Regions from separate parts of the Rhizobium sp. BK512 genome, predicted to be linked through region 2. Evidence: predicted binding sites of a transcription regulator. Region 2 holds the regulator's gene; the other holds the start of a gene.
What was found. The regulator LexA, encoded in region 2, represses DNA repair genes until DNA is damaged. The targets are predictions, from matches to a motif close to TGTTCNNNNTGTGTTCNG.
Positions count from the first base shown of each region.

Region 1: FHX06_RS35665 (ImuA family protein) is a predicted target of LexA. The motif match lies at 1,656-1,673, and genes of this name have one in related genera.

Region 1 is NZ_JACIAS010000007.1:110,590-113,999, forward strand. Features, by position in the region: gene FHX06_RS23920 (HpcH/HpaI aldolase/citrate lyase family protein) at 1-885, shown strand, start outside; gene FHX06_RS23925 (DUF1737 domain-containing protein) at 885-1,091, shown strand; gene FHX06_RS23930 (metallopeptidase family protein) at 1,094-1,531, opposite strand; gene FHX06_RS35665 (ImuA family protein) at 1,694-2,638, shown strand; gene FHX06_RS23935 (Y-family DNA polymerase) at 2,610-3,410, shown strand, end outside.
Region 2 is NZ_JACIAS010000002.1:780,383-783,792, reverse strand. Features, by position in the region: gene FHX06_RS09780 (ComEC/Rec2 family competence protein) at 1-912, shown strand, start outside; gene lexA (transcriptional repressor LexA) at 893-1,618, opposite strand; gene FHX06_RS09770 (VOC family protein) at 1,814-2,701, shown strand; gene kdsA (3-deoxy-8-phosphooctulonate synthase) at 2,698-3,410, shown strand, end outside.

The DNA.
Region 1 (3,410 bases), on a different contig from region 2:
CGTTCCCTGCGTCTGCGCCGCTCTGTACTGAGCGTGCCCGCCATCAATGCGCGGGCGCTTGAAAAGACCTATTCCCTTGATTGCGATGCAGTTATTTTCGATCTGGAGGATTCCGTAGCCCCCGATAAGAAAGCGGAAGCCCGAGACAATCTGAAAGCTTTTTTTGCCGGACCGCCGCTTGAGGGCAAGGAAAGGATCATCCGCATCAACTCTTTGTCATCCGGATACGGGCTGGCGGATCTGGAACTGATAAAGACATTATCGCCCGATGCCGTTCTCCTGCCGAAGGTGGACGAACCGCAGGACGTCATGGCCATCGGTGATCTGCTTGCCGAAGCCTATGCGCCGGACGAATTGCGCATCTGGGCGATGATCGAGACGCCGCGCGGCGTGCTGAATGCCGCAGCAATCGCCGAATCCGGCCGCACACCGGGATCGCGGCTCGATTGCCTGGTCGTCGGGCTCAACGATCTGCGCAAGGAAACGGGCGTCTTGCCGCAGCCAGGGCGGACCTATCTCGTGCCCTGGCTGATGCAGGTCGTTCTGGCGGTAAAAGCCTACGGTCTCGATGCGCTCGACAGCGTGTTCAACGATTTCCGGGATGGCAATGGCTTCGATGCCGAATGCGGGCAGGGCCGTGCCATGGGTTTTGCCGGCAAGATGCTGATCCACCCGACGCAGATTGCAGCCGCCAACGTGCATTTCGGACCTGACGAGGAGGAGATCGCGGAGGCGGAGGCCATCATCGCCGCCTTTGCCGACCCGGCGACCGATGGGCTCAACGTCATTAATGCGAACGGGCGGATGATCGAGCGGCTGCATCTTGTCCAGGCGGAAGCTCTGGTCCATAAAGCGCACCTGATTTCCGCAAGAAAGCCCGCCTGATGAAACTCTACCGCTTCCTGACCGGTCCCGACGACGCTTCCTTCTGCCACAAGGTGACGGCTGCGCTGAACAAGGGCTGGTCGCTGTCGGGCTCGCCCACCTATAGCTTCAACGCTGCGACCGGCCAGATGCAGTGTGGCCAGGCCGTCGTCAAGGACGTCGAGGGTAAGGATTATCACCCGGACATGAAGCTGTCCGAGCAATAAGGTCAGCGTTCGGCCGCTTCTTCGGCGCTTGCCTCGATGCGTTCCATGTCATCGTCGCTGAGGCCGAAGTGGTGGCCGATCTCATGGATCAGCACATGGGTGATGATGTCGCCCAGCGTTTCGTCGTTTTCGGCCCAGTAATCGAGGATCGGACGGCGATAGAGGCGGATGCGGTTCGGCATCTCGCCGGTTTCCACGGTAAAGCGCTCCGAAATGCCGCGTCCCTCGAAAAGGCCGAGCAGGTCAAAGGGTGTTTCAAGCGCCATATCCTCGAAAACTTCGTCATCGGGGAAGTCTTCGATTTCGATGGTCAGATTGGTCGTCAGCTTGCGAAATTCGTCCGGCAGATGGCTGTAGGCCTCCATTGCCAGCGACTCGAAGGTGCTGATCGTCGGCGCATGGCGATCCCGCCAATCATCGCTCCGGTCTACGTGGGCCATGAATATTCCTTCCTTTGCCGGCCCATATAGAACCTTTATCGCCGATTTTCGAGTGCGGAATCAAAGGCAGGAATAAATTCTTATAAAATGACGGTTGACTCTTTATTAGAGCTCTGGAATCCATAGGAACATAACAGGAACAAGACGAATGGAGAGACCGCCATGGCGCAGACCGCCCTGGCGCGCGAGCGGCTTTTTGCGCTCCGCGAAACCATTGCCCGACTGGAGGGAAAGTCCGCGCCGGCGCTAGCCGCAGCGGAACGGGAAGCCCTGTCGGAAGGGCGCGAGAGGCGGCAGGGGCGCATTATGCCGCGCCTGCCTTTCGGTGTGGAGCAGTTCGATGACGCCTTGGAAGGTGGCCTTCAGCTCGATGCAATTACCGAATTTCGCGCGGCGAGTTCTTGCGATGCAGGGGCGGCAAGTGGTCTGGCGATGGCCATTGCGGCGCGATTGCAGAAGCAGGAGGAGGAGACCAGCAGGCTGCTGCCGCTGCTCTGGATCGGTGATGTTGTCGGCACATTGGAGGCGGGGCGCCCTTATGCTCCGGGGCTGAGGGATTTCGGGCTGAAGCCGGAGAGGTTTTTCCATGCCGCGCCGCGCAAGCTGGAAGATGCGCTCTGGCTGGCGGAAGCAGCCATCGAAAGTGCTGCCTTCTCGGCCGTCGTCTTCGAAGTGCGCGGCAATCCCCTGCATTTCGGCTTGACCGAAAGCCGCCGGCTCAGTCTCAGGGCGCGTGCGGTGCAGCGTCCGCTCTTTCTCCTCCGGCAGGCGGGAGAGGAGGAAGCGAGCAGTGCCGCCTTCCGCCTGCATGTCGAGCCGGCGCCGTCGGATCTGCGACCGTTGCCGGACGGATCAAAACTTTCCGGCAGCATCGGCAATCCGATTTTCCGTCTCACGCTGGAGAAGAGCCGCAATCCGGCCCCGCTCTCCTTTCTTCTGGAGTGGAACCCCCATGAACGCGAATTTCTCCCCGTCAACGAACCAAGCTTCGCTCGCCCTCCAGGCGAACAATCAACGCATTCTGTCGCTCAGCTTTCCGCATCTGCCAACGGACCGTATCGCCCGCAGGCGATGGGGGCTGTCCTGGCGTTCGAAAGGGCGTCCTGAAGCGGCGGCCCCACTCGTCTGTTCCGGCAAGCTCAACAATGCCATGCGGCTGACGGCGCTGGATGAATTCGCCGAGAAGCTGGGATTGCGGAAGGAGCAGGGCGTTGCCGAGGCGCGCGCCATGTATCCGGCGCTCGATGTCGTGGAAGAGGATCCTGCGGCCGACCGCCGGCTGCTGGAGGCGATTGCTGACTGGTGCGACCGCTATACGCCGATGGTGGCGCTCGACGGCAAGGATGGGCTGTTTCTGGATATTACCGGCTGCGCTCATCTCTTCGGCGGGGAAAGGGCGCTGCTTCAGGATATCCTGTCACGGCTCTTTCATATGGGGCTTGATGCGCGGGGCGCGATCTCCTCGTCGCCTGGTCTTTCCTGGGCTGTCTCCCGTTTCGGACAGGGTGGCGTCGTGGATGACGAGGAGAGTGAGCGCATGCTGATGCCGCTGCCCGTCGCGGCCCTGCGGCTGGAAGGCCAGACTGTCGATGCCTTAAGGAAGCTCGGTCTCAAATATGTCGGTGACGTTATCCATGCGCCGCGGGCGCCGCTGACCCGCCGCTTCGGGCCGGCACTGCTGCTGCGCCTCGATCAGGCGCTGGGCCATGAAGAGGAGCCGATTTCGCCCCGGCTTCCCGTTGCCAGCCTCTCTTCCGAATGTCGCCTGGCCGAGCCGATCGGAACGGAGGAACAGATCCTCGCCGTTACCGGGCAGGTTGCCATATCACTGAAACCCTCTCTGGAAGCGCGTGGCGCCGGCGGGCGGGTGTTCGAACTG
Region 2 (3,410 bases):
ATTTCCTTCATCGTCATGCCGGCCGGCATGCTGGCGATGCTGCTGATGCCTTTTGGTCTGGATGGCTGGCTATGGCCGGTGGCAGGCTTCGGGCTCGACCTGGTGATCGCCATTGCAAAGGCGGTGGCGGGGTGGGGCGGCAATATAGATGTTGCCCGCTTACCCGGCTGGTACTTTCCGGCAGCCGTCTTCGGCTTCCTGTTGCTGACCTTGCTCAGAACCCGGTTGCGGCATATCGGAACCGCGATAATCACTGTTTCAACGTTCGCTGTTGTGTTGCTTCCATCAGAAGCGGTGCCCGACGTCGCCATCTCGGAAGACGGCAGCCTGGTCGCTGTAATCGATGGAGAGGCAATGGCTTCAAACCGTGAAAAGCCGCCAGCCTTCATTTTCGAACAATGGCAGAGGGCACTTGCCATCGAAGAGCATCAGAAGCCGGTTATGCTTCAAGCAACCAAGACACCCACCATGTCAGATGGCAAAAGATTGCAGCTGTCACCCGATCAACAGAATGAAGCCAGAGAGGCAATGAGGCAGGCACTCGCCATCAGCCCAACGTCACGATTCTCTTGCCAAAAGCGCACCTGGTGTACCGCCTTGCTAGGCAATGGAAAGAAACTGACTGTCATCGAAAATGCTGCCTATCTCGGGCCGGCCTGCGATACGGCCGATATTGTCGTAACCCCTGTCCGATTGCGCTTGGACCGTTGTCGTTCCGGCGCGCTGCTCTTTACCGGCGAGACGCTACGCAAGACAGGTTCTGTCGAGCTTCGCTTCACAGATAGTGGAATCGATGTCGCAACCGCATTCGGCCCATTGCAACGCCCCTGGATGCGCCACCGCGCCTATGACTGGCGCAGCGATACATTCACAGACGCAAGCCAGTCACCGGTCAGTGATAGCGGCGAATGAGGCCGACAAGCTTTCCCTGAACCTTCACTCGATCCGGTGGGAAAATTCGGGTCTCATAGGCAGGGTTTGCAGCCTCGAGCGCAATCGATGCGCCCTTGCGGCGGAAGCGCTTGAGTGTTGCTTCCTCGTCGTCGACGAGGGCAACGACGATATCACCCGGGTTGGCGGTGCTGCCATTTCGGATGATGACGGTGTCGCCATCGAAGATGCCGGCTTCGATCATCGAGTCGCCGCGAACTTCGAGCGCATAATGTTCGCCGGAGCCGAGCATATCGGCAGGAACGGTGATGTCATGCGTATTGTTCTGGATTGCCGAGATTGGCACACCGGCAGCGATGCGGCCCATGACCGGGACGGAGACCGAGTTGCCGTTATCGGCAGCAGGCGCTGGTTTTGCCGGAGCCGGCGCTGCAACGGGCTGCGGCTTGCCGAGGCTGCCTTCGATGACGCTCGGTGAAAAGCCGCGACGTGGCTGCAGGCTGGGGCTGTAGGCCTCCGGCAGTTTGATGACTTCGAGCGCGCGTGCCCGGTTCGGAAGCCGGCGAATGAAGCCGCGCTCCTCAAGCGCCGTGATCAGCCGGTGAATACCGGATTTCGAGGCCAGATCCAGCGCATCCTTCATCTCGTCGAAAGACGGAGGAACGCCCGACTCCTTCATCCTTTCGTGAATGAAAAGAAGGAGTTCCTGTTGTTTGCGCGTAAGCATGGCGTGCACCCCAGTCTTGAAACAAATCCAGAACGGACACTATATGTTCCATATGTGTTCCGCAAGTAGCTAAATTTTCGTAAAACTTCTGTCCATTCTGGTGAGAATTTTATTTTTCTCGCGCCCGGGCCTTCGCGGCCTTGTCTCGCAACACCTGCTGAAGCACATCTCCTTGTGACTGTTGGAGGGGACCTAATGAGCCAAGATACGCTTGCAATCGATCATCTCGTTTTGCCGGTTACCGATATCGACCTTGCCCGCGAAAGACTTGGCAAGCTTGGTTTCACTGTGGCGCCGGATGCCCGTCATCCTTTTGGGACCGAAAATGCCTGCGTTTTCTTTGCCGACAAAACCTATCTGGAGCCCCTGGGTGTCGCGAGCGTCGAAGAGAGCGAGGGGGCAGCACACGATGGCAATGTGTTCACCGCCCGCAATCAGGCTTTTCGCTTCCGCTGCGGCAGCGAAGGACTGTCCGCGATTGGCTTTGCGACGGCAGATGCAAAGCACGAACATGCTCGATTCGTGAAGGACAGTATGAGTGCCGGTTCTGTGCTGCAGTTCGAGCGCCCTGTTAAAATGCCGGATGGCACGGAGAATATTGCCGGCTTCCGGCTCGCCTTCGCTGGCGACCTGCGGGCACCGGATTTCTTTCTCTTCGCAGTCGAACGCGTTAATCCGCTTCCTGCCGACCGGACCGCGCTTGAGACCCATGCCAATGGTGTCACAGGCATTGCCGAGATCGCGCTCGCGGCCCCCGAGCCGACAGCCTTCGGTGAGTTCGTTCGCTCCACGGCAAAGGGCGCATCTACTGAGGTCACGAGTTTCGGGCTGGACGTGCCCACCGGAAACGCAAAGATCAGCCTGATGACCCCGGAAGGTCTGGAGGCTTATTTCGATCTTGCCACGTCGGATACCGATCGTGGTCTGCGCGGTCGGGCGATCCGCTTTGCTGTCGGCGATCTGGCCGTGACAGAAGCGCATTTGGCTGCTAACGGGGTGACCTATACACGCAAGGGCAACCGTATTCTGGTGAAGCCTGCGCCCGGCCAGGGCGTACTCTTCGCCTTTGAGGAAACATCATGAGCTCTACTACCAACTCCGTGGTGACGGTCGGCGAAGGCGCCGGCAAGGTCACCTTCTCCAATGCTTCACGTCTGTCGCTGATTGCTGGCGCTTGCGAAATGGAAAGCCGCGACCATGCATTCATGGTTGCCGGCACATTGAAGGAACTCTGCGCCAAGCTCGGCATCGGGCTCGTCTACAAGACCTCTTTCGACAAGGCGAACCGGTCGTCCTTGTCGAGCAAACGCGGTGTCGGCCTTGAAAAGGGGCTGGAAGTTTTCGCCGATCTCAAGAAAGAACTCGGCATTCCGGTTCTGACCGACATCCACAACGAAGAACAATGCGCCGAAGTGGGTAAGGTCGTCGATATCCTGCAGATACCAGCCTTTCTGTCTCGCCAGACGGATCTCCTGGTCGCCGCTGCCAAGACCGGCCGCGTCATCAACGTCAAGAAGGGCCAGTTCCTGGCGCCTTGGGACATGAAGAACGTGCTCGGCAAGCTGAACCAGAGCGGCAATCCGAACATTCTGCTCTGCGAGCGTGGTGCGTCCTTCGGTTACAATACCCTGGTCTCCGACATGCGTTCCCTGCCGATCATGGCAGCAACGGGCGCCCCCGTCATTTTCGACGCCACGCATTCAGTCCAGCAGCCTGGCGGGCAGGGGGAAACCTCCGGCGGCGAGCGGCAGTTCGTGGAGACGCTGGCCCGTGCAGCCGTGGCCGTCGGCGT